DNA from 2 places in the Vibrio algivorus genome. Region 2 is predicted to be linked to the other one. Evidence: predicted binding sites of a transcription regulator. Region 2 holds the regulator's gene; the other holds the start of a gene.
The links. Region 2 encodes CRP, which controls carbon source genes, mostly activating them, when cyclic AMP is high. Its sites were predicted from a motif close to TGTGANNNNNNTCACA; they were not measured.

Region 1 (4,598 bases), on a different contig from region 2:
TATCAGTATTTTCACCAAACATGGTTAAGGTGCGCTTATATTCACCCGCTGTCATTTGCTCAAACTCAATATCATTCTTTTTCAGCAATTTATTGAAGTTCGGAATTTGCGCGATAACACCAATAGAACCAACAATCGCAAATGGCGCAGAAACAATTTTATCTGCAACACATGCCATCATATAACCACCACTTGCCGCCACTTTATCGACAGCTATAGTTAATGGAATCTTGGCATTTTTAAGTCGATCGAGTTGAGAAGAAGCAAGCCCATAGCCATGAACCATACCACCGCCAGACTCTAAACGAAGTAATACTTCATCTCCTTCTTTAGCCACAGAAAGAATCGCGGTAACTTCTTCACGTAAAGAAGAGACCTCTTTGGCATCAATGCTACCGTTAAAATCTAAAACAAATAAATGAGGCTTACGAGTATCAACCAGCTCACCAGATTTCGCGGCCTTTTTCGCTTCTTTCGCCTCTTTTTTGTTCTTTTCTTTTTGTTCTTTCTCTTGAGCTTTATGACGAGCTTTTAAATATGCTTCATCGTGTAAGTGCTCTTCTAGTTGTGAGACCGTTTCAGTATGCTTTTCTGACAAGTCAGTAATCTGCAATTCACCTTTCGCATGACCGCCCTTGCCACCGATTACTTTAATGCCAACAAACAATGCAATTACCGCAACGACGAACGTCACGACTTTGGCTAGAAACAGCCCATAATCCAACAAAAATTCCAATATCATTCCCTCAAAACTTGCGGTTTAGTGTATGGTAAGCGAGTTTACGTTGATGCTAACCACTTATTCTTTGAAATAGCGGTACATTATTGCATATACCCAAGTGACTTCAAGGTATAGCTATCGTTATATTTTGAAGTTACTTGGGTATATACATGACATACAGTTAGATTAAGGATTACATACGGTGAATTATTCAGTTTCCCCTTCAGCTCTTACTGGAAAAACCATTTTAGTCACTGGTGCTGGTGATGGTATAGGTAAAGAAGCAGCCTTACATTACGCTCAACATGGCGCAACCGTTATTCTACTAGGGCGCACCGTGTCCAAACTAGAAGCGACATACGATGAGATCGAGTCGAAAGGTTATCCACAAGCGGCGATTATCCCTCTTGATATGAAAGGGGCAACCAAACAGAACTACCTTGATATGGCAGATACGATTGCAGATCAATTTGGTAAACTCGATGGCATCTTACATAATGCGGGACTACTAGGTTCGATCACGCCATTTGAACAAATTGAAGAAAAGGCTTTTGATGAAGTGATGCAAGTCAATGTCAAAGCGCAACTACTAATGACTCAAGCATTACTGCCTCTGGTTAAGAAATCAGAAAACGGCCGCATTGTTTTCACCTCTTCAACGGTTGGTCATATTGGTAAAGCTTACTGGGCAAGTTATTCCATTTCTAAATTTGCAACCGAAGGCATGATGCAAATTCTGGCAGATGAGCTCAGTGACACCCCTATTCGCGTTAATGCGATTAACCCAGGCGCAACTCGTACCAAAATGCGAGCCTCAGCTTATCCTGCGGAAGACACTAATCTGCTAAAAACGGCCGAAGATATCATGCCGCTGTACGTTTACCTGATGGCAGCAGAAAGCCAAGAGGTTCACGGTCAATGCATTGATGCTCAACCAGAAAGAAATAAACTATTTAAATCATAAACCTTTAATGAGTTCATAATAGTCAACAAAGCCAGCAATTACGCTGGCTTTATTTTTATTCACTTGATTAATATCACTCTCTATCGAAATTAGCCTTCAACCACCTTCAAGAGTAACGAACCATCATAAAGTGCCTGCTTAATCAATGCCGCACCTGGCATAGTCGTTTGAGTAAAAAACTTACTTTCCACTAAAGGCACATCTTTATGAAAGATCGGTAAACTATACTGTTGCAAAGCTTGTTCAATGGCTGGAAATAAAATCGATTTTGCTTTGGTTAATGCACCACCTAATAAAATTTTCTCAGGGCTAAAGATATTTACCATAATAGCGATGCCTTTACCTAGATCTCTCCCTAGCTTCTCAATAGCTTGTTTGGCTAATTCATCACCTTCTAAAGCCGCTGAGCAAATTGTTTCCATCGTAATATTAGTGCTCGATAATATTGTTGGCTCGCCTTGCGCGACTTTTTCTGTCACAACACGGCACACAGCTTGAGAAGACGCAACCGTATCTAAACAACCACGTTTGCCACACTCACATACAGTACCATCAGGATCAATTTGAATATGCCCTAACTCACCGATGTTGCCATTACGACTGTAAGCCAAACGTCCATTTAAAATCACTCCAGCCGCAACGCCTTGGTGATTACTAATTAATAATGAATTATCAACTTCTTGTGAATGGCCAAATAGCATTTCTGCCAAAGCCCAAGCACAGGTATCATTGGCAATAAAAACTGGCACGCCTGTTTGAGCATAAATCGCAGGGCCTAGAGCTAAATCTTTAATATTAAAATGTGGCATCTGAATAACCACGCCTTCAGAAAAATTAACCAAAGCAGGGAGTGTTACTGCAATACTGGTCATCCGCTCAACTAAGTGGGCATTCTGAACAAAAAAGCTTTCAATTTCATCTAAGATTTGTTGTTGTAATCGAATTTGATCAGAGGCTTCTATCTCGACCTTATAATCGGTGACAACCTCCCCTCCAAGTTCGTGTAAAGCAATAATTAGGTAGCCTTTACCCAATCGAATAGACAAAAACTGCCATCCAGTATTATCGGTTTGCAGCCCCACAGCTGGACGACCCCGACTTAATGACTCTTGTACTACCGTTTCATGAATTAAGTGCCCTTCCATTAATTCACGCGAAATTTTAGTGATACTAGCTGGCGCCAACCCACTTAATTTTGATAGATCGATACGAGAGACTGGGCCAAATTGATCGATAAGTTTATATACACGACCTGTATTGACTTGCTTAATTTGATCAATGTGACCAGGTTGAGCCATGTACATAAAGTACTCCTTAAAAAAAACCAACTCAATTTTTTTACACTGCGAACTAATTGTGAAGCCCCATACAACCATTGCGTGACAAATATCACGGTTAAATTTCAATTAGTAAGACATTTGTATGATAAAACACCTTTTCGCAAGTACGCTCTATAATAGAGTGGATACATTTATTCACAGTATTTACTAAAATCACCGTTCAATTAGTGATAACGTAAAAGAAATTTTAAAATATAGATGGAGTTATGCATGTCTCAACGTTTAAGACGTACCAAAATTGTCACGACCCTTGGCCCTGCCACAGACAAAGATAATGTACTAGAAGATATCATCAAAGCTGGTGCTAATGTTGTCCGAATGAACTTCTCACATGGTTCGGCTGAGGACCATATTATTCGAGCAGAAAAAGTCCGCACTATTGCAGCAAAACTAGGCATTCATGTGGCGATTTTAGGTGACTTACAAGGCCCTAAAATTCGTGTATCAACCTTCAAAGATGGCAAAATTCAATTAAATATTGGTGATAAATTTACACTTGATAGTGATCTTGAAAAAGGCCAAGGTGATCAACATGCTGTTGGTTTAGATTATAAAGAACTACCAAAAGATGTTGGTCCTGGTGATATTCTTTTACTTGATGATGGTCGAGTTCAACTAAAAGTAACCAGTGTCGATGGCAATAAAGTACATACCGAAGTCACCGTTGCTGGCCCTCTTTCCAACAATAAAGGCATCAACAAAAAAGGTGGTGGTTTATCCGCTGATGCTTTAACTGAAAAAGACAAGCAAGATATTATCACGGCTGCAAAAATCAAAGTGGACTATCTTGCTATCTCCTTCCCACGTAATGGCGAAGATATGCATTATGCACGTCGATTAGCGCGTGACGCTGGTCTTGAAGCTAAATTAGTCGCCAAAGTTGAGCGCGCAGAAACGGTTATCAGCGAAGAGAGCATGGATGATATTATCTTAGCCTCTGATGTGGTGATGGTAGCACGTGGCGATCTAGGGGTAGAAATTGGTGATGCAGAGCTCGTTGGTGTACAAAAGCAACTGATTCGACGCGCACGCAGCCTAGACCGAAATGTAATTACTGCCACACAAATGATGGAATCAATGATCACAAGTCCGATGCCAACACGTGCAGAAGTGATGGATGTAGCGAACGCCGTTCTTGATGGTACCGATGCGGTAATGCTTTCTGCGGAAACCGCAGCAGGTAGTTTCCCAGTAGAAACCGTCAAATCAATGGCAGAAGTTTGTGTTGGTGCTGAAAAAATGCCATCAGTTAATGTGTCAAATTATCGCCTAGATCGTAAGTTCCAATCAGCAGAAGAAACCATTGCAATGGCAACCATGTACTCAGCCAACCATATGGAAGGCATCACTGCTGTTGTTTCAATGACTGAATCAGGACGCACCCCATTAATGATGTCTCGCTTAAGTTCTGGCCTGCCAATTTTTGCGCTATCTCGTAATGAAAGTACTCTTAACCGAGCAGCACTATACCGTGGTGTGACACCAGTATTTTTTGAGCATGACGCTGGTTCTGGCCTACCTTGCGCATTAGCGGCTATTGCCACATTAAAAGAAAATCGACTACTTGAGAAAG
Region 2 (19,498 bases):
ATCGATACCTTTATTTAGGTTTTCTTCGATCCACACACGAGAAGTGCCGTAATAATTACCAAACACTTCAGCATGCTCTAGAAATACACCTTGTTCCATTAATTCAACAAAGTGTTGTTTTTCAACAAAGTGATAATGAATGCCATCTTCTTCTCCAGGACGTTTTTCACGTGTGGTGTGTGAAATAGAGACCTTCATTGCGTAGTTAGGGTTTCTTTCTAACATAGCAGAGATGAGGCTAGACTTACCCGCACCACTCGGTGCAGAAACAATATAAAGGGTACCTTTACCGATCATTATTCATTCACTTTTGTTGAGGCTTATCGTTACCATTTTAGTCAACTCGACAGTTTAGCCAAAGCATTAAAAACAATAAGGATAAAAAAGGGGAGCGAAGAGTAGCATAAGGGATAGGGAATTTGAATTAGTAAGCCCGTTTTGTCGATAAAATTAAATCGATATTCCCAAGTAACGTCAAGATGCAACGTGACGTTACTTGGGGATAGAATAGATAAGAGGCTTTACTTAGGAGTGACGATTTTTCACAAATACCGCAATGATTGCGCAAACAGCCAAAATTAAGCAGTAGAAAGAGTTCGAGACAATGTCTAGTGGTGACAATTGAAATACTGAGCCGAGTAATAATATTTGTGCGCCATAAGGTAAAAGACCTTGAGTGACACAAGAGAAAATATCCAACAGACTTGCAGAACGTTTCGCACTTACATCGTTTTGTACTGATAATTCACGCGCCACACTGCCTGAAACAATGATGGCTACCGTATTATTCGCAGTACAGAAGTTGGTTAGAGACACTAAAATTGCAATGCCTAATTCACTGGCTCTTGAGTTGGCTTTGGCAGAATGCTTTGCGCCAAATTGATGAATAATACGGCTCACTAGTTGCGTTAAAAAGGTTAAACCACCTTGCTGGCGCATTAATTCACTTAGACCTCCAATTAGCATCGACAATAAGAAGATTTCTTGCATATTGCCAAAGCCAGCATAAATATCTTTGCCTAACTGAGCGAATGCGTAATCTGGCACTGAATATAAGCTTACCCCACCGGCTAGAATAATCCCTAAAGTTAACACGACAAATACATTCAGACCTGAAACTGCTAAAACTAGAATGGTTAGATAAGGTAGAATTTTCAGCCATTCGATATCACCGGTTGCAGGTGTTTGAGTGGCTGTGCTGCTTAAAGCAAAAATCACAATTGCGATTAACGCTGCTGGAATGGCAATTTTGACGTTTTCGCGGAATTTATCTTTCATCTCACAACCTTGTGAGCGAGTGGCCGCGATAGTGGTATCAGAGATGATCGACAAGTTATCGCCAAACATCGCACCGCTTAATACTACCCCAGCGGTTAGTGGCATGCTCATGCCAGCTGATTGAGCAATACCAACCGCAACCGGAGCAACGGCAGCAATAGTGCCCATTGAAGTGCCCATTGCGGTAGCGATAAATGCCGAGATTAAAAAGATACCTGGTAAGATCATATTGGTAGGCAGCAAAGACAAGCCAAGGTTTACTGTGGCATCTACCCCACCAGATGCTTTAGCCACCGCCGCAAAGGCTCCGGCAAGCAAGTAGATCATGCACATTGCGATAATGTCTTGGTGACCAACCCCATTTAAAAATTGCTCAATCGCTTTATTGATTTTTTCTTTGCTTAATAAGATTGCAACAACAATGGCTGGCAAGGTAGCAATCGGAGCTGGCAGTTGATAAAACGCAAAATCAACACCTTGAATGGTTAAGTAAGTGCCGACGCCAATGAATAATGTTAGGAATACACCGAGTGGTAGTAATGCCAATGCGGACGGTGCAGGGCGATGAGGTGGAGTGGGTTTTGATGATTCAGGGGCAGACATAACACACCAATATAAATGGAAGAACAAAAACAAAATAGGCCGCGCAGAGTAAAGCTTGTACAGTGAGATGTCAACGTCTAGACGTCTAAATGTCTGTGTGAGGTGTTCTAAATCAGAATCGATATAAGACAGGAACAACGAAAAAGGCGACTTGATGGTCGCCTTTGTTTCACCGGTTATGTTCTTTTCAAGTTATCCAAACCTGAGATTATTTAGCGAGTTGCGCTTGGATAATAGGTTCTAACTTTTCAATGGGTAAATATCCTGGAATTACTTCATCACCAATTAACATTGCAGGGGTGCCTTGTAAGCCAAGTTGAGCAAATAATTGGTAGTTTTTAGTCACTTGTTGTTGGGTTTTATTTATCTCTTCTAATTGCTCACGAGTATCCGTTTTCTTTGCCACTTGAAGTAGTGACGCAGGGTTGTGACTACCTGGTTTGTTGACTAATAATTCACTGACCTCGGCAAACTTGCTTGGCTTATTTTGCCAAGTATTTAACGCATAAGTCGCCGAGTTTTGTTTACTATTGATCTCTTTTAGTGGCACTAAAATATCGATGACTTTTATCTCAGGATATTTTTTGGTTAGTTGCTGTAATACCGGCGTCAATTTTTTACACCAAGGACAGCTGTAGTCGGTGAAAAACGCAATTGTTAGCTTGGGATCTTTCGCGCCATAAGACGGCTGATCAGGGTTGTTATAGATATAGTCATTATTTTGTTGTAGTACGGCATCAAATTGGTTTTGCTGGTGGATATAGCGCTGTAAGCTTTCGTGTAGACTATCAACTACCTGTGGGTTATCGCGTAATATTTGATTGATCTCGTTAATTTTTTGCTCCGTCTCTTGTGGCAGTGCTGCAGCGTGTAGTGTGGCTGTCGTTAAGCTCATCATGAGAAGGCTAATCCAAATAAATGCGCGTTGTTTGTGTGTTGTTTTCATCATATTTCCTAAAAAGAGTTCTTAAATAATTTGCTAGAAAGTGGCAGTGTTAACTGATCCAAAGGCGAGCCAGTAAACCGATTGGTGAAGTAAAGCCCGTGGTAATGTGTTTTATTTCACCATTGCGAATAACAAAAATTGTCGGCGTGACATTAACCCCCCATTTCTGGCCTATTTGGCTATGAGGATCGTTAATGTTGGCAAAGTCCAATTGCTTATATTCAAAATATCGCTGCAGCTTGTGGGATTCTCCGGATGACAAAGAAACGCCGACGGTAGGGTAGTAATCACTTACCCAGTTGACACTTGGTGTGACAAATTGACATACCGAACACCAACTCGCCCAGAAATACACCACCACAGGTTTTTGTTGGCTAAGTGCCTCAATATCGATCCATTGTTGATGGATATCTTGTGCCTTGAGATTGAAATTGGCTTGCGTTGGTACCGACTGGCTGCGCCACAGATCGACCGCAACAGATACTACAATCAGTAAGACTAGATACTTAAATATTGCGATGAACTTTGACTTTAACGATTTCATTGAGCCCCTCCCGATGCTTGAGCTAGGGCTTGCATCACATCGTCACTGGAGTAGATCACCGGCAAAGCAATACCTCGTGGCGCTTGTGGTCCGTAGACAATATTAAACGGCACGCCAAAACGATTGTACGATTGTAAGTATTCACTCACTTGTGGATTAGGCACTGTCCAATCACCTTGCATACGGATAACTTTGTCTTGTTGCAATGCGTCATAAACCGGTTGTTGTAGCAGTACGCCGATCTTGTTGGCTTTACAGGTGATGCACCAATCTGCCGTCACATCAACAAACACTGTATTACCTATCGCGACTTGTTGTTTAATTGTCTGAGTATCTAGCGGTTGCCAGCTTAATTCGGCTGGTAATGGTGAGCGCCAATAATCAGCCGTTAAGCTTGCGATGAAAAAAATGACCGATGAGGCAATCAAAGCGATACAGCTAGTGATCGCCACTGAGCGTCCGCCAAACACCTGCACACTACGCCAAATCAGTAACAGTGAACCTAAGACGCTGATTGCCCATAAGAGTCCAGCCGATAGATGGGAAGAAAGTAAGCTAATTAGCCACACACAAGTCGACAGCATCATCAAACCAAAGAGGTTTTTAAGGCGATTCATCCATTTACCCGGCTTGGGTAGTTTTAAGGCGAGTGAAGGGCGCAGCGCCACCAATAACCAAGGCAGTGCCATACCGATTCCTAGACCGGTAAAAATCAGAAATAAAGTTGCCCAAGAAGCGCCGAGAGCAAACGCCACTGCGGTACCAAGAAAGGGCGCAGAACAAGGTGTGGCTAATAAGGTGGCAAACATCCCTTGCATAAAGTGACCCGAATGCTTGTTGCTTCCCTTAGTTGCCATCCAAGTATTGACCGATGAAGGTAAACGTAATTCAAACAAACCAAGCATATTGGTACCAAAAATCGCCGTCACCAATACCATTAAGCCAAGGAAACCTGCGCTTTGAAATTGAATGCCCCAACCAATGGATTGACCAGACCATTTGAGTATCGCCAAGCTGGCGGCAATTAACCAAAACGAGCTGATGATACCCGCTGCTGAGGCTAAAAACTGCATCCGTATTTGTGATTTCTGTTGGCGTTCGGCGCTTAATACTGAGGTAAGCTTCATACCTAACACTGGCAGTACACACGGCATCACATTAAGAATTAAGCCACCTAGTAAAGCAAATGCAAACATGGTTAATAATGATGAGCCAGTACTTGCTTCGCTTACACTTCCATCGGTTAATGCAATGGTTTGTTCGGCAATAAATTGTTTACCGACGATGGTGATTTGAATCGATTCGCCACTCAAATCCGGCTCGCCTAGCCAGTTAGAAACATCAAACCAAGCGGTTAACTGATTACCATCAATTGACAACCTAGGATGAGAAAAACTGCTGTCTGCAACCTTTTCTGCCTTACCATCAATAAATAAGTCCGGTTGCTGCCAACCTTGTTGACTGGTGAGGGAAACTTGTAGCTTATTGCTCGCTGCATCCCATTTGGCTTGAGTCTCTGTCAACATTGAGGAACCTTGCGGTACTAAGCTCATCGCTTGAGCATAGCGACGCATAGCATCTGGTTCGGCTTTTAACTCAGAGGCTGTGAAATTGAGTTCTAACGGATAGTCGGTGATAACGCATACCGTTGAACAAGACGATAAGCTTAAATTGGCCTTAAAGGTGGCAGGTTGATGACGATTTGCGATTTTTATCGACAGTGGAAACACCACATCATGTTTGTAGCCGAGGGTTTCAATGCCTAAAACATCGAAACGCTGAGGATAAGGCCAGTGCCAATCTACCTGATTAATATTGCTTGATGCTTGCCAATTAAGTTCCGGTGACACGCCACCTTCACCCGGAGAGCGCCAATAGGTTTTCCACTCATCGGCGAGCTTAACTTCAATAAAACCAGCGGCGTTATTGTTCTCATCAACCTGTCCGGTTAACACAAATTGCACCTCAACTGGTGGATGTTGTTCAGCCTTTATCCAGCCGGTGGTCGGCGGGGCCGCCATTAAATGGGCGCTAAATAATGCGCATAGCCCTAATAACCAAGCACTTAATCGAGAAAGCTTTGGCTGGAAGCATATGAATACAGTAAAAAATTGCATTGGTATTCCTAAAAATGAAAATAACAAGATACGGCTTCTAAAATACGGTCTCTTAATAAAAAGAGAATGATGAAAAGAGTTAGTCGTTATTAGTCATTCTTGGAAAGTACAAAGCTCCAAGTGACGTCGCCGTTTGGGAACGGGAGGTTTATGGAAGATTTGGTGGGATGTGAGGCTAAACCAAAGGAAAGCCGCAATCATTAAGCTCGGCAGTAGGTTACTAATGACCACACTGTCGAGTTGATGAAAATGAAATTGCAGCAGCTTTTCTGATAAATGGCATTCACTAGTGTTATTAGATTCAGCCTTTTCATTGCTGCTTAGTAAAGTTAATTCTTGAGTGTTGTTCGTTGGTTGAGAAGCTGACACTGAACAAGCTGCCGATAACACATTCATATTTTTCATCAGACACACCAAAATCACCCACAGCACAAGAATTAGCGCCCAGTGAGTTGAGTTAGATGTACGAAGATGATGCAGTGTTTTCAAAGCATGCCTTTGTGAATGATACTACCTAGCTACTATAGAAAGACAGATGATGATAGCTTGAGTTCGAATAGGCATCTTTTTGATTGTAACTAGGTGTGAATGTCTTTAACACAAACAACAAAAAGCCCTCAACAAAGAGGGCTCGTTTGGTATTGATTTTATGCTATTGATTACTCAATATTCTGGATCTGCTCACGCATCTGCTCAATCAATACTTTCAATTCCACACCCGATGCTGTCACATCGGTGCTGATCGACTTAGACGCAAGCGTATTGGCTTCACGGTTGAATTCTTGCATCATGAAATCCAGTTTACGACCACATGCACCACCTTTTTTCATGATGTTAGTGGCTTCTTTGACATGAGAATCTAGGCGATCTAGCTCTTCTGCGACGTCTGATTTTTGCGCCAGTAGAATCAGTTCTTGTTCAACCCGTGAGCTGTCGAGTTCAATTTTCGCTTCTTCAAATTTGTTGAGTAGGCGGTCGCGTTGCCATTGTAGGATCTCTGGCATGCGAGCGCGTACTTTGGCGGCTTCTGCCGTGATCGCTTCAAGGCGTTGGTCGATCAAGGCTTTCATGTTGGAACCTTCACGGCCACGCGCATCAATGAAATCGCTCATTGCTTCTTCAAACGCTTCAAGTAATTCTTTTTGGATGGTATCCATGTCTTGCTCTGGTGCTTCCATCACACCCGGCCAGTTCATCACTTGGAATGGGTTGATACGAGACTCTTCACCGGTTAGAGACATCACTTGATTGGCCGCTTTGATCACTTGCTTGGCCAGATCTTCATTAATGTTAAGATCGCTTTGCGCTTTTGAGTTGGCTTCAAAACGTAGGTGACACTCCACTTTGCCGCGTGCTAAACGCTTACGAAAACGCTCACGTAAGATTGGCTCTAGGCCGCGAAATTGCTCTGGTAGGCGGAAGTACGTTTCTAGGTAACGTTGGTTGACACTGCGGATTTCCCACACTGCGTTGCCCCAATCAGATTTGATTTCTTTACGGGCATAAGCGGTCATGCTGTAGATCATTAGACTTTCCTAAAAGCGAGAATATGGATAATTTTCTGTCGCTCATGTTAGCACAAGTCATGGCGAAAATGAGTAAACTCGCAACGTCAAGATCGCTTTTTGATGGCAAGATCGTTATAATCGGCCCCCAATTCTATCGCTAATCAGGTATTTCTTTATGTCTTCAAGTTTACGCCCAAATGATCGCGCTGCTGATCAAGTTCGTCCTATTAAAATGACTCGTAACTATACGGCTTATGCTGAAGGTTCAGTATTGGTGGAATTTGGTAATACCAAAGTATTGTGTAATGCCAGTGTTGAAGAAAAAGTACCAGGTTGGTTAAAAGGCCGAGGTAAAGGTTGGGTCACCGCTGAATACGGTATGTTGCCTCGTGCGACTCATACGCGTAACCGTCGTGAAGCCGCCAGCGGTAAACAAGGCGGTCGTACTATGGAAATCCAACGTTTAATCGCGCGTAGTTTACGTGCTGTCGTCGATTTGGATGTACTAGGCGAAATGATGATCACGGTTGATTGTGATGTGATTCAAGCAGATGGCGGTACACGTACTGCCTCTATCTCGGGTGCAAGTGTGGCATTGGCCGATGCAATTCAATCACTAGTCGCTTCAGGTAAATTGAAAAAGAACCCAATGAAGTGTCATGTTGCCGCGGTTTCTGTGGGAATTTTAGGCGAGCATGCATTATGTGATTTAGAGTATGTAGAAGACTCTGCTGCCGATACCGATATGAACGTCGTAATGACCGAAGAAGGTAAGATGATTGAGGTTCAAGGTACCGCAGAAGGCGAAGCGTTTTCTCGTACAGAGTTGAACCAATTATTGGATTTAGCCGAAAAAGGCATCAACGATATTATCGCAGTCCAGAAAGCCACTCTGGCGGAATAGTTTGTTTTTATAGCTCCTCATTGAGGGGCTATTTTTTTGAGTATAGTTTGAGTCTGTTATGTTCATTACAGCTGAAATTGAAGATGAAACCCTCTAGTGACTAGAAACTAAGAACTAGAGATTAAATAGAGATATTTTATGAAAGCATATCAACGTGAATTTATTGAGTTTGCCTTAGAAAAGGAAGTTCTGAAGTTTGGCGAGTTTACTTTAAAATCTGGCCGCATTAGCCCATATTTCTTTAATGCCGGTTTATTTAATACTGGACGTGATTTAGCTCGTTTAGGTCGTTTTTATGCTGCTGCTTTAGCGGATTCAGGCATTGAATTTGATGTGCTATTTGGCCCAGCTTATAAAGGTATCCCTATTGCAACGACGACCGCGGTAGCACTGGCGGATCATCATGAAATTGATACACCATACTGCTTTAACCGTAAAGAAGCGAAAGACCACGGTGAAGGTGGTAACTTAGTTGGTAATCCACTTGAAGGCCGTATTATGTTGGTCGATGATGTGATTACTGCAGGTACCGCGATTCGTGAGTCGATGGAAATCATTAAGGCTAATGGCGCTGATTTAGCTGGCGTATTGGTCGCGATTGACCGTCAAGAAAAAGGCAAAGGTGAATTGTCTGCGATTCAAGAAGTGGAGCGTGATTTCGGTTGCGCAGTCATTTCGATCATTAGCCTAGGTGATCTGGTGACTTATCTTGAAGAAAAAGGTGATAACGCTCAGCAGTTAGAATCAGTAAAAGCTTATCGTGAGCAATACGGTATTTAATTTTTTCAATTAACACTCTTAATCGATCTAACCCTGTGGCTATCTTAGTCATGGGGTTTATTTTTATTTACAGTGTGTAACTTTTTATATACACCATAACAAAAACGTCATTTTAGGTAGATTTGCAGAATATTTAATCAATTTTGTATTTTGTAACCTCGATTTACTGCTAGAAACTGGGTAATGTGTCAGCTTAATATTCCGTAAAACAATAAAAGAAAAAGCAGATGAGTAGTTCAAAGATTTTAGGCAGTACTTTGATTATTGCTGGCACGACAATAGGCGCAGGTATGTTGGCGTTGCCAATTGCTTCGGCAGGCTTAGGTTTTAGCACTTCTTTAATCATCATGATTGGTATGTGGGCCTTAATGGCGTATACCGCATTGCTGATGCTAGAGCTGCACCAACATGCCGATTACGATGCCACTCTACACACGTTAGCGAAACAGTTTTTGGGTGACAAAGGTAAATGGGTTGCAACGTTTGCCATGTTGTTCCTTTTTTATGCGCTATGTGCAGCTTATATCGCTGGTGGCGGTGGTCAGTTTAATGCCAAGTTACATAATTGGTTTGCTATTGATGTTTCTAATGGTATTGGAACGCTGATTTTTACCATTATTATTGCGGCGATTGTGACGTTTGGTACTCAATCAGTGGATCGGGTAAACCGCGTGCTATTCACCTGTAAATTGATTGCCATGGCGGTCATGCTGTTCTTCTTAACGCCTAATATTCAAGCGGTTCATCTACTTAATATGCCATTAGAAAAAGGCCTGATTATTGCTGCATTGCCAGTGATTTTTACCTCTTTCGGTTTTCACGGCAGTATCCCTGCGGTAGTTCGCTATTTAAATCTCGACATGAAAGCTTTGAAGAAGGTAATGGTTCTCGGTTCTTTATTGCCGCTAGTGGTTTATATTTTATGGCAGTTGGCCACGCTAGGGGTGGTTGACCAAGCGACATTATCTCAAGCCGGTGATGTAACGGCATTAGTCGGTACTTTATCTCAAGTGATTCATAGCTCGGTTATTTCTCAAGTGGTCTCAGTGTTTGCTGATTTAGCATTAATTACTTCTTTCCTCGGGGTGAGTTTAGGGCTATTTGAATTTTTAGGCGACAGCTTGAATAAAAACCAAAGTAAAGGTGGCCGTGTTGTTATTGCGGTGGTGACCTTCTTGCCACCGCTGTGTTTTGCTTTGTTTTATCCACAAGGCTTTATCATGGCTCTAGGTTATGCGGCGATTGCATTGGCGATACTCGCTATTTTATTGCCGGTGACGATGGTGATGAAATCTCGTGCACAACACCAAGATAAACAAGACTTCACCGTCTCTGGTGGGACGCCAGCTCTAATGCTAACGCTAGCAGCTGGTGTGGTGATTATTGTAGTGCAGGTGATGATTAGTCTTGGAGTGTTGCCGGCGATAGGGTAAATTAGTTCCTAGTTCCTAGTTCCTAGTTCCTAGTTCCTAGTTCCTAGTTCCTAGTTCCTAGTTCCTAGTTCCTAGTTCCTAGTTCCTAGTTCCTAGTTCCTAGTTCCTAGAAGAAGAATATAGGGGATTTACTCAAAGCGCGCCGAATCGTTAAGCTCATAATAGTTTACAGCGCGCGGCATGAGATTCCCGCTCTCGCTAAGGCTCGTCTGGAATGATGTTTTTTCGGGCTAGTCACCTGTTTCGTGTAACAGCGAGTGTATTATTAAATGGTAATCGTCATCCTGAAAAGCGACGTAGGAGCGCAGTTCAGGATCTCCCAAAGCGTGCTGAGATTGGACTATTTCTTTGGTGAGTAATGTGCGGTAGGAGATCCTGAACTACGTTCGTGCCTCACTATTCAGGATGACGGGGTTTATTTTTTGTATCCGCTTGTCTCTTTATCCTTGAGACTCGAAGCGCCCTAGGTTGTCGTGACAACAATTCGCTGCAAAAATCATCACTACGTCAACGCTCACTTTGTTAGTTTAAATTTATGAGAACAGCACTTAAGATGATGCTTTCGATAATCTTTTCGCTTTTTCTAGCAGCGAAGCGAAACTAGGGACTAGCACCTAGAAACCTAACAAAAAAGCCACTGAACTTACCATTCAGTGGCTTTTGGTTTTCTTATACGACTCAACGCGATGTAAAGGCTTAACGCGTTCCGTATACCACGATAGTTTTACCGTGTGCAGAAATCAGGTTCTGCTCTTCTAGCATCTTCAAGATACGGCCAACAGTTTCACGTGAACAGCCTACAATCTGACCGATCTCTTGACGAGTGATCTTGATTTGCATGCCATCTGGGTGAGTCATTGCATCGGGTTGTTTTGCTAGGTTAAGGAGTGTTTGAGCGATACGACCTGTTACGTCTAGGAATGCTAAGTCACCAACTTTTTGGCTAGTGATTTGCAAACGTTTTGCCATTTGGGCAGAAAGGCGCATCAAAATATCTGGGTTAACTTGGATAAGTTGACGGAATTTCTTAAATGAGATTTCTGCAACTTCACAAGGAGATTTTGCACGAACCCAAGCGGTGCGCTCTTGGTCTTCTTCAAAAAGACCTAATTCACCAATGAAGTCACCTTGGTTCAAGTAAGACAAGATCATCTCTTTGCCTTCTTCATCCTTGATTAATACTGCCACAGACCCTTTAACAATGTAATACAGAGTTTCTGCTTTCTCACCAGCGTGGATCAAAGTACTTTTTGATGGGTACTTGTGAATATGACAGTGAGATAGAAACCACTCTAATGTTGGATCTGTTTGAGGTTTACCTAGAACCATAATTTGTTACTTCCTCTACAAGGCTTGCTCAGTTTTGAGTCATTCATCCTGAGACCGGCTAAACTGGTCAAATAGAATAGGTGTTAATTGTTATTGCTGCAAGTCGTGTTGCAGTTGTGCATTTATACTACCCCTTTCTAGGTCGGATTTCTTGACTTTGATCGGGTAACTATGGGGTTTTTCACCTTTAAATTGTGTTCAGTGTCACAGACTAGTCACTAAGTGTGTTCTGAGTAACACTTTTAGGCGATTTTGCCTGTTTCGATTAGCTGATGAAGCAGTGGTTGAATGATTAATTCCATTGCAAAACTCATCTTGCCACCAGGCACTACAAGGGTGTTATGGCGTGACATGAATGAGCCTTCAATCATTGACAGTAGATATGGGAAGTCGACGTTTTTAATCCCACGTAAGCGAATCACCACAAAGCTTTCATCTAAACTTGGTATGCCCTTGGCATTAAGAGGGTTGGAAGTATCGACAGTGGGTACGCGCTGAAAGTTGATGTGAGTACGAGAAAACTGCGGTGTAATGTAATTTAAATAGTCGTCCATTGAGCGAACAATCGAATCCATCACGGCTTCTCGTGAATGGCCGCGATCACGGGTGTCACGGACGAACTTTTGAATCCATTCAAGGTTTACAATCGGCACCATGCCAATCAAAAAATCCACATGTTTAGAAACACTCACATCGCCATCGACGACGCCACCATGTAAGCCTTCATAAAACAATACATCGGTATTTTCAGGTAGGTCTTGCCATGGAGTAAAGGTACCGGGCATTTGGTTATAAGGGACAGCTTCATCAAAGCTATGCAAGTAACGGCGAACTTTGCCGCTGCCATTTTTACCGTATTGATTAAAGAATTCAGATAGAGCAGGGAAGTCATTGGCTTCAGGGCCAAAGTAACTGATGTGTTTACCTTGTTCTTTGGCTTTACGGATCGCAACGTCCATTTCGGGGCGAGTGTAGCGATGGAAGCTATCACCTTCTACCCAAGACGCTTTAATATCCATCATATTGAACATTTTTCGGAAGGTTTCTGAGGTAGTGGTGGTACCCGCACCAGAAGAGCCCGTTACCGCAATAATAGGATGTTTTGCCGACATGATAATCCTTTCTTTCGACTTATATTTTGAATGACAGTGTAGAGGAATGACTGGCAAGAATAAATAGTGGTGCGTATTGACTCTAATTCAATTCATTAATCGGTTTAATATCCACGCTTTCATGCAGCTCAGAAAAGACAATGGCTACACTGCCAGACTTTAACTGCCCTTTGACCTGCTTTATTTTGGTTTCAAGTGAGGTTTCCTGCATACCGTAGTCGGTGCCCTCACGTAAAATAAATTCTTTGATAAGATTCTCTAAGGTGTCAGGATCGATGTCTTGCCATGGAATGATCATTGATGTGGCCTTTAATTATGGGAATGTTAAAAACGTTGACGATAGCCAAGGGTCAGTGAAAAATCAGCAGAATTATCGCTGTTGATGACATTTTCAGTAAAGGAGAATTCAACTGCTGCAAACCCGAGGCTGTAACGATAGCCGACAATCGGTTCAAAGCTAACCATACTTAATTCATTTTCATCGTTATGAGTTGCGCCTTGTTGCATTCTAAATTCCGCTAAAATGGAATGTCGCTCATTGAATAAGTATTGATAGCTTATACTGCCATTGGTGGTGAATTCACGTAAATTAACTAGATCAATACTATCAGTATCATGATGGACAAAGTTGACACTGGTATAAAAACGGTTGGCATCGGTTAAGTAAAAAGCGTAGTTCAATTGAATGGCTTGCTCGAAAGAGGATTGAGCGAAGTTGCCATTAAATACTTTGTTGTAATACAGTGCGCCACCTAGTGATAGTGCTTGGCGTTTAGTTTCGAATACTGTTTTTTCAACATACAGGTTTAATGCATTATTTAATGTATCGCCCTGAAAGTCCTCAAGCGTAGTCCCCGTTTTTTTGTTTTTAATATAAAAGCGATCGTTATCGACATCGTGCCGACCATTATCATCTAATCCGAGTGCATCATGAAAACCGTTCACTAGGCCATCAAGTTTGTTATTGCCGGCAAAGCGATATAAATAGTTAACGTCGATTTTCCAATCGTCGGCAGGCGCGTAAATAAACCCGATATTGACATCATTTTGATAGTAATCAGCGATATAATCCGCTCCATCAGCCCATACGCTTGATACCGTGCCTTGACCATATACTTCAAGAGTGCCTTTTTCCCAACCAAAGGCATCACGAGTTTTCAATGATAAGCCCATGGCTGGGATTGGTGCCTGGGTTAAGGTCAATAATGGTCCGAAATCAGTATAATTATCTGGCGCTGAGTTTGTCGCATGTACTTGCAGTGATAGTAAGCCGAATAGTATTAACATGGAGTGCTGTAGCGGAGACATGGTTTTGATCCCTTTACTTTTCAGCGCTATAAAAAATTTGAGATAACCGTTGAGCGCCAATTTTTTGACAATAGACATGAGTCATTGGTTGGCCGGTTCTTGGAGACAAATCAAGCAGGTTAATACAATGCACCAAATCAGCTTGTTGCTGGCGTTCTAACTGTAATTCAAATTGTAGCGATTCACGGTAAAGCGTATCCGGTAAATGAGGTTTTACTTTTCGTCGGTAATCACGAAATTGCTGTAATAAAGGTTCGGTTCGCTCAATAGCGTTATCTAATTGCAGCCATTGTTCTTCAGTTAGACTTAATTCGTGTTCATCAAGCCATTTTAATAACAAGACTAGGTTGACCTTACCTTTATACCTATTTTGTAATACTAGGCAGGCTTCCTTAATTTCACGTACGCCATAATGCTGCAAACTAAATTGCCATAAGCGTTCGAAGGTTAAAGGTAGAGGTCTATATTGGTTCATTAGGGATTCAGTGATTCCAGTTCTTCTTGTAGTGCCATCCATTCCATCTCAACTTCTTCTAATTGAGCTTTACTGTTGGCTTGCAATGTTAATACTTGGGTAAGTTTAGCTTTGTTTTCATCTTGATAGAGTGATACATCGCCAAGTTGTTGTTCGGCATCCGCTAATTGCTCGCCTAGTTTGTCCATTTTTGCTTCGAGTTGTGTCAGCTTTTTGCGAATTGGTGCAGTTTGTTTGCGTAATTCAGCTTCTAGGCGCTTTTGTTCTTTACGTGCCGCGGCGCTATTTTGGCTAGGCTCTAAGTTTGTCTCTGGCTGTGCATCTTTCTTATCTTGTTTTTGTTGTTCGGTCAGCCATTTGTAGTAATCCGCTAAATCACCATCGAAAGGGACAACTTGTTTGGCATCGACAAGGTATAAGTCGTCGGTCGTAGCGCGCAATAAGTAACGATCGTGGCTGACAATGACCATTGCCCCTTCAAAGGTTTGTAATGCCATCGTTAATGCTTGACGCATATCTAGATCAAGGTGGTTAGTCGGTTCATCGAGCAAGAGTAAGTTTGGTTTTTGCCACACTACTAAGGCTAGAACGAGCCGAGCTTTTTCGCCACCAGAGAATGGGGCTACTTTATCGAGTGCTTTATCGCCAACGAACCCAAAGCTACCTAAATAGTCTCGCAATTGTTGCTCGGTATGATTAGGGGCAATTTGCATCATGTGTTGCAGTGGCGTTTCTTCAGGATGCAAGGTTTCTAACTGATGCTGAGCGAAGTAACCAATTTTCACCCCTTGCGAGTAAGTTAAATCTCCGCTTTGTGGGTTTAGTTCACCTGATAACAATTTAATTAAGGTTGATTTACCAGCACCATTGCGACCAAGTAGGCCAATGCGACTGCCAGGGACGAGGTTTAGGCGAATGTGTTCTAGAATTAAATTGTCGCCATAGCCTGCAGATACTTGATCCATCATCATGATTGGGTTGGGAAGCGCGGCAGGTTCCCTAAATTCAAAGCTAAATGGGTTATCGAATTGTGCGGGCAAGACTTTTTCCATCTTCTCTAAGGCTTTAATTCGGCTTTGTGCCTGACGAGCTTTCGAAGCTTTGTAACGGAAACGGTCGATGTAGCTTTGCATGTGTGACATCTGCTTTTGCTGTTTGGCATACATGGCTTGCTGTTGCATTAATTTTTGCGCACGTTGGGTTTCAAATGACGAGTAGTTGCCGGTGTATTCGTTGAGTAATTGGTTTTCGACATGAATGATACGTCCGACGATAGGATCTAGGAAATCCCGGTCGTGTGAGATCAAAATTAATGTACCAGGGTAGTTCTGTAGCCATTTTTCAAGCCAGAGTACTGCATCGAGATCTAAGTGGTTGGTCGGTTCATCAAGTAATAATAAATCAGAACGACAAAGTAGGGCTTGGGCGAGGTTTAGGCGCATACGCCAACCACCAGAAAATTGGGTGAGGCTCCATTGCATTTGCTCTTGACTAAAGCCTAGACCATTTAACAATTCCGCAGCGCGAGATTTAATCGTGTAGCCACCAACGGTTTCTAATTTACCATGTAATTCCGCCACTAGGGTGCCATTGTCTACTTGCTCTGCTACTGCAAGATCTTGCTCTAGTTGACGATATTCACGATCGCCATCAATCACATATTCTAACGCCGCGCGCTCTAATGCTGGGGTCTCTTGAGCAACCCAAGCTAGCTCCCAGTGCGCTGGCATTTGGAAGTTACCCGCATCAATGGATAATTCATCTTTCAATAATGCGAAGAGTGTGGATTTACCACAGCCATTTTTTCCGACGAGGCCAACTTTGTCGCCTGGATGAATCGTCGCTGAAGCTTGTTCTAAAAGTGGCTTACCACCACGCAGCAATTGAATATCTGAAAATGTAATCATAGAAGTCTTATTTTAGGCATGAAAAATGAGAAAATGCAGCGGCTTGAATATTAGGCGTTTCAAGGATAAATGTCGATTATTATACGATTTACGATATGATGATTAACAATCTTTGTCACAAAGACCTTAGGTTGTGAAAAGTGATAAAATCGTGCACCTTTGGGTGTTAATAAAGGAATGTAAGGGGGCAAGGATGTCAGATATTAGCCAACATACTACTACATCCATTAAAGATGACGAGCAAAGCACACAACAACCTCGCGTGCTGGTCATTTATGCGCATCCCGATCCTGATAATTCGATCGCTAACCAAGTCTTACTCAAAGCAGCTCAAGGGCTACCTCATGTGACGGTGCACGACTTGTATGCTCATTATCCAGACTTTTTCATTGATGTTACCGCTGAACACCGATTATTACTCGAGCATGATGTAATTGTCTTTCAGCACCCAATGTTTATGTATTCCTGCCCTGCTTTAATGAAGGAGTGGATGGATACGGTACTTGGCAAAGGTTTCGCATTCGGTAAAGGGCGCGCACTTAAAGACAAATATTGGCGGAGTGTGGTGACGACCGGAGGATCTAAAGAAGCTTTCTCGGCTCATGGTTATAACCAATATCCTTTGGAGCAAATTTTGCAGCCTTTTGAGTTGACCGCCAAATTATGTCAGATGCATTGGGTTGAGCCCTTGGTCTTATATTGGGCAAGAAATGTCGAACAAGCGGTACGTATTGAGCATGCTCAGGCTTACCGCTATTGGTTGTTGCACCCACTAGAAAGCAGTAAATAGTACAGGGAAGGATTATGGCATCAACAATTGATTTTTTAGAAAGTGGTGTGGTGTTTCTGGCCGCCGCTGTGGTCGCTGTCCCTTTGGCACAACGTTTAGGTTTAGGTTCAGTATTAGGCTATTTGCTGGCGGGTATTGTGATTGGTCCATGGGGATTAGGATTAATTAGCGACGTTGATAGTGTGATGCATTTTTCCGAACTCGGAGTGGTGTTATTACTGTTTTTGATTGGCCTTGAATTAAATCCTAAAAAACTCTGGCAAATGCGCATGCCGATCCTAGGTTTAGGTGGTGCGCAGGTGGTAGTAACAACTCTAATCATTTCGATGATCGCCAATGCTTTTGGCATTAGTTGGCAAAATAGCTTAGTGATCGGTATGGGATTAGCACTTTCTTCAACTGCAATCGCATTACGGGTTATTGAAGAGCAAGGGTTAGCGGGAACTGAAACCGGGCAATCTGGTTTTTCAGTTTTGCTTTTCCAAGATATCGCGGTGATTCCTATGCTGGCGGTATTGCCATTATTGGCTGGTAATGTCGGTGGTGACTGGCTAGATGCGGTTTGGATGATTGGTGGGGTAGTCGGATTATTAGTTGGTGGTCACTACCTGTTACGACCTATTTTTCGCTATGTGGTGATGAGCCGAGTTCGCGAGTTATTTACGGTAGCAGCCTTGCTATTGGTGATTGGCATTTCCGTCATTATGCAGCAGCTTGGTCTATCTATGGCATTAGGCACATTCTTAGCTGGCGTGTTATTGGCAGAAAGTGAATATCGCCATGAATTAGAAAGCGCTATTGAGCCATTTAAAGGCTTGTTGCTTGGCTTGTTCTTTATGTCGGTTGGTATGGCAGTTAATCTTGAGTTACTAACGCTTTACCCTATTAAAATTTTGGCCGCGGTAGTGGCATTGGTGACGATTAAAGGCTTAATTCTTTATCTACTTGCTCGTCTTATGGGCACTAGGGCAAAAGCACGTAGTCGTATGGCGGCAATTTTAAGCCAAGGCGGTGAGTTTGCTTTTGTCTTGTTTACCGCCGCAAAAGGTCATGGTCTACTCGGTGCTGAAGTCAGCTCTTTCTTGCTAGTGGTGGTGAGTCTATCGATGATGACGACGCCTTTGATATTGCTTGCTCAGCAAAAATGGTTTAACCGCATGATTAACGTTAGCGACAACATGCAATCAGATGTGGTAGATGAAGAGCCGAAAGTGATCATTGCAGGCTTCGGCCGTTTTGGACAAGTAGTGGGGCGTTTGTTGTATGCCAATAAGATCCGTATCACGGTATTAGAAAGTGATGCCAGCCAAATTCAACTTTTACGTAAATTTGGCTACAAAGTGTATTACGGTGATGCGACTCAACTTGATTTATTGCGAGCCGCAGGCGCTGAAAAAGCGAAAGCCATCGCCATTTGTACCGACTCGCCTGATGAAGTGTTAAAGATCGCTGAATTGTGTAAACAACATTTTCCTCATTTGAAAGTCCTTGCACGTGCTCGTAGCCGAGTTGAGGCTTATCAATTAATGAATATTGGTGTGACATTATTTTCGAGAGAGACCTTTCTAGGTGCTCTCGATTTAGGGCGACAAGTGTTAACTCAATTGGGGATGCATCCTTATCAAGCCAAGCGTGCAGAGGCGCATTTTAGAAAACTCGATACCACGATGTTAAAAGAATTACTGCCTTTGCATATGGAAGATAAGGATATGGGAATTCGAGCTAAAGAAGCCCGTAAAGAGCTAGAAGAAATTTTTGACCGAGAGATGGAAAGCGATCGTCAGACTCAACAGCACTGGGACTAGAGCACTGAGACTAGAGCACTGAGACTAGCTCCACTCCAGCTATGAAATAGGATAGTTATGAAAACGAAAAAGAGATTTATTGCTGGCGCTAACTGCCCAAACTGTAAACAAAGCGATAGTTTACGAGTGTGGGAAGAGAATCAAATTGAAGTGGTTGAGTGTGTTGAATGTGATTATGTTGAACAAAAGACACCACAAGCAGTAGAAGCCCGTTCACATAGCTCTAGTTCTCCTAATTCAGAACAATTAATTGGTATTTTTAAGCCAGAATAATGGTTGCTAAGCGCAAGATATCTGTCAGGTTTGTAAAATAATCCTTTATTAGCGATTGAAATCTGTCTGGCTTATCCCCATTATCTTGCACATAGAGATTAAGTGCTCACACATTCTCACGCTTAATCTGAATTTGGAGCGAATATGAAAATTGAAAAAAACGTTGTTGTTAGCTTGGCATACCAAGTAAAAGTAGAAGACGGTGTGGTAGTAGACCAATCAACGGTTGAAGCACCACTAGACTACCTACATGGCCACAACAACCTAATTACAGGTCTAGAAAAAGAGCTAGAAGGTAAAGTTGCTGGTGATAAATTCTCAGCAACCATTGCTCCAGAAGATGCTTACGGTGAGCACAATGAAGGTTTAGTTCAACGTGTTCCTGC

Region 1: mlc (sugar metabolism global transcriptional regulator Mlc) is a predicted target of CRP. The motif match lies at 3,064-3,079, and genes of this name have one in related genera.

What each region holds. Positions count from the first base shown of each region.
Region 1 covers NZ_BSPV01000009.1:404,827-409,424, reverse strand. Annotated here, with positions in the region: gene sohB (protease SohB) at 1-742, opposite strand, end outside; gene QQJ93_RS14220 (YciK family oxidoreductase) at 924-1,685, shown strand; gene mlc (sugar metabolism global transcriptional regulator Mlc) at 1,775-2,989, opposite strand; gene pyk (pyruvate kinase) at 3,236-4,598, shown strand, end outside.
Region 2 covers NZ_BSPV01000005.1:135,617-155,114, forward strand. Annotated here, with positions in the region: gene gmk (guanylate kinase) at 1-294, opposite strand, end outside; gene QQJ93_RS08895 (Na+/H+ antiporter NhaC family protein) at 526-1,881, opposite strand; gene QQJ93_RS08900 (DsbA family protein) at 2,090-2,827, opposite strand; gene QQJ93_RS08905 (protein disulfide oxidoreductase) at 2,877-3,371, opposite strand; gene QQJ93_RS08910 (protein-disulfide reductase DsbD family protein) at 3,368-5,488, opposite strand; gene QQJ93_RS08915 (hypothetical protein) at 5,582-5,893, opposite strand; gene QQJ93_RS08920 (YicC/YloC family endoribonuclease) at 6,148-7,014, opposite strand; gene rph (ribonuclease PH) at 7,172-7,900, shown strand; gene pyrE (orotate phosphoribosyltransferase) at 8,039-8,680, shown strand; gene QQJ93_RS08935 (aromatic amino acid transport family protein) at 8,908-10,113, shown strand; gene crp (cAMP-activated global transcriptional regulator CRP) at 10,810-11,442, opposite strand; gene QQJ93_RS08945 (phosphoribulokinase) at 11,685-12,554, opposite strand; gene QQJ93_RS08950 (YheU family protein) at 12,637-12,852, opposite strand; gene QQJ93_RS08955 (DUF3187 family protein) at 12,879-13,862, opposite strand; gene QQJ93_RS08960 (TIGR02444 family protein) at 13,876-14,337, opposite strand; gene QQJ93_RS08965 (ABC transporter ATP-binding protein) at 14,337-16,244, opposite strand; gene kefG (glutathione-regulated potassium-efflux system ancillary protein KefG) at 16,438-17,034, shown strand; gene kefB (glutathione-regulated potassium-efflux system protein KefB) at 17,049-18,839, shown strand; gene QQJ93_RS08980 (YheV family putative zinc ribbon protein) at 18,897-19,112, shown strand; gene slyD (peptidylprolyl isomerase) at 19,257-19,498, shown strand, end outside.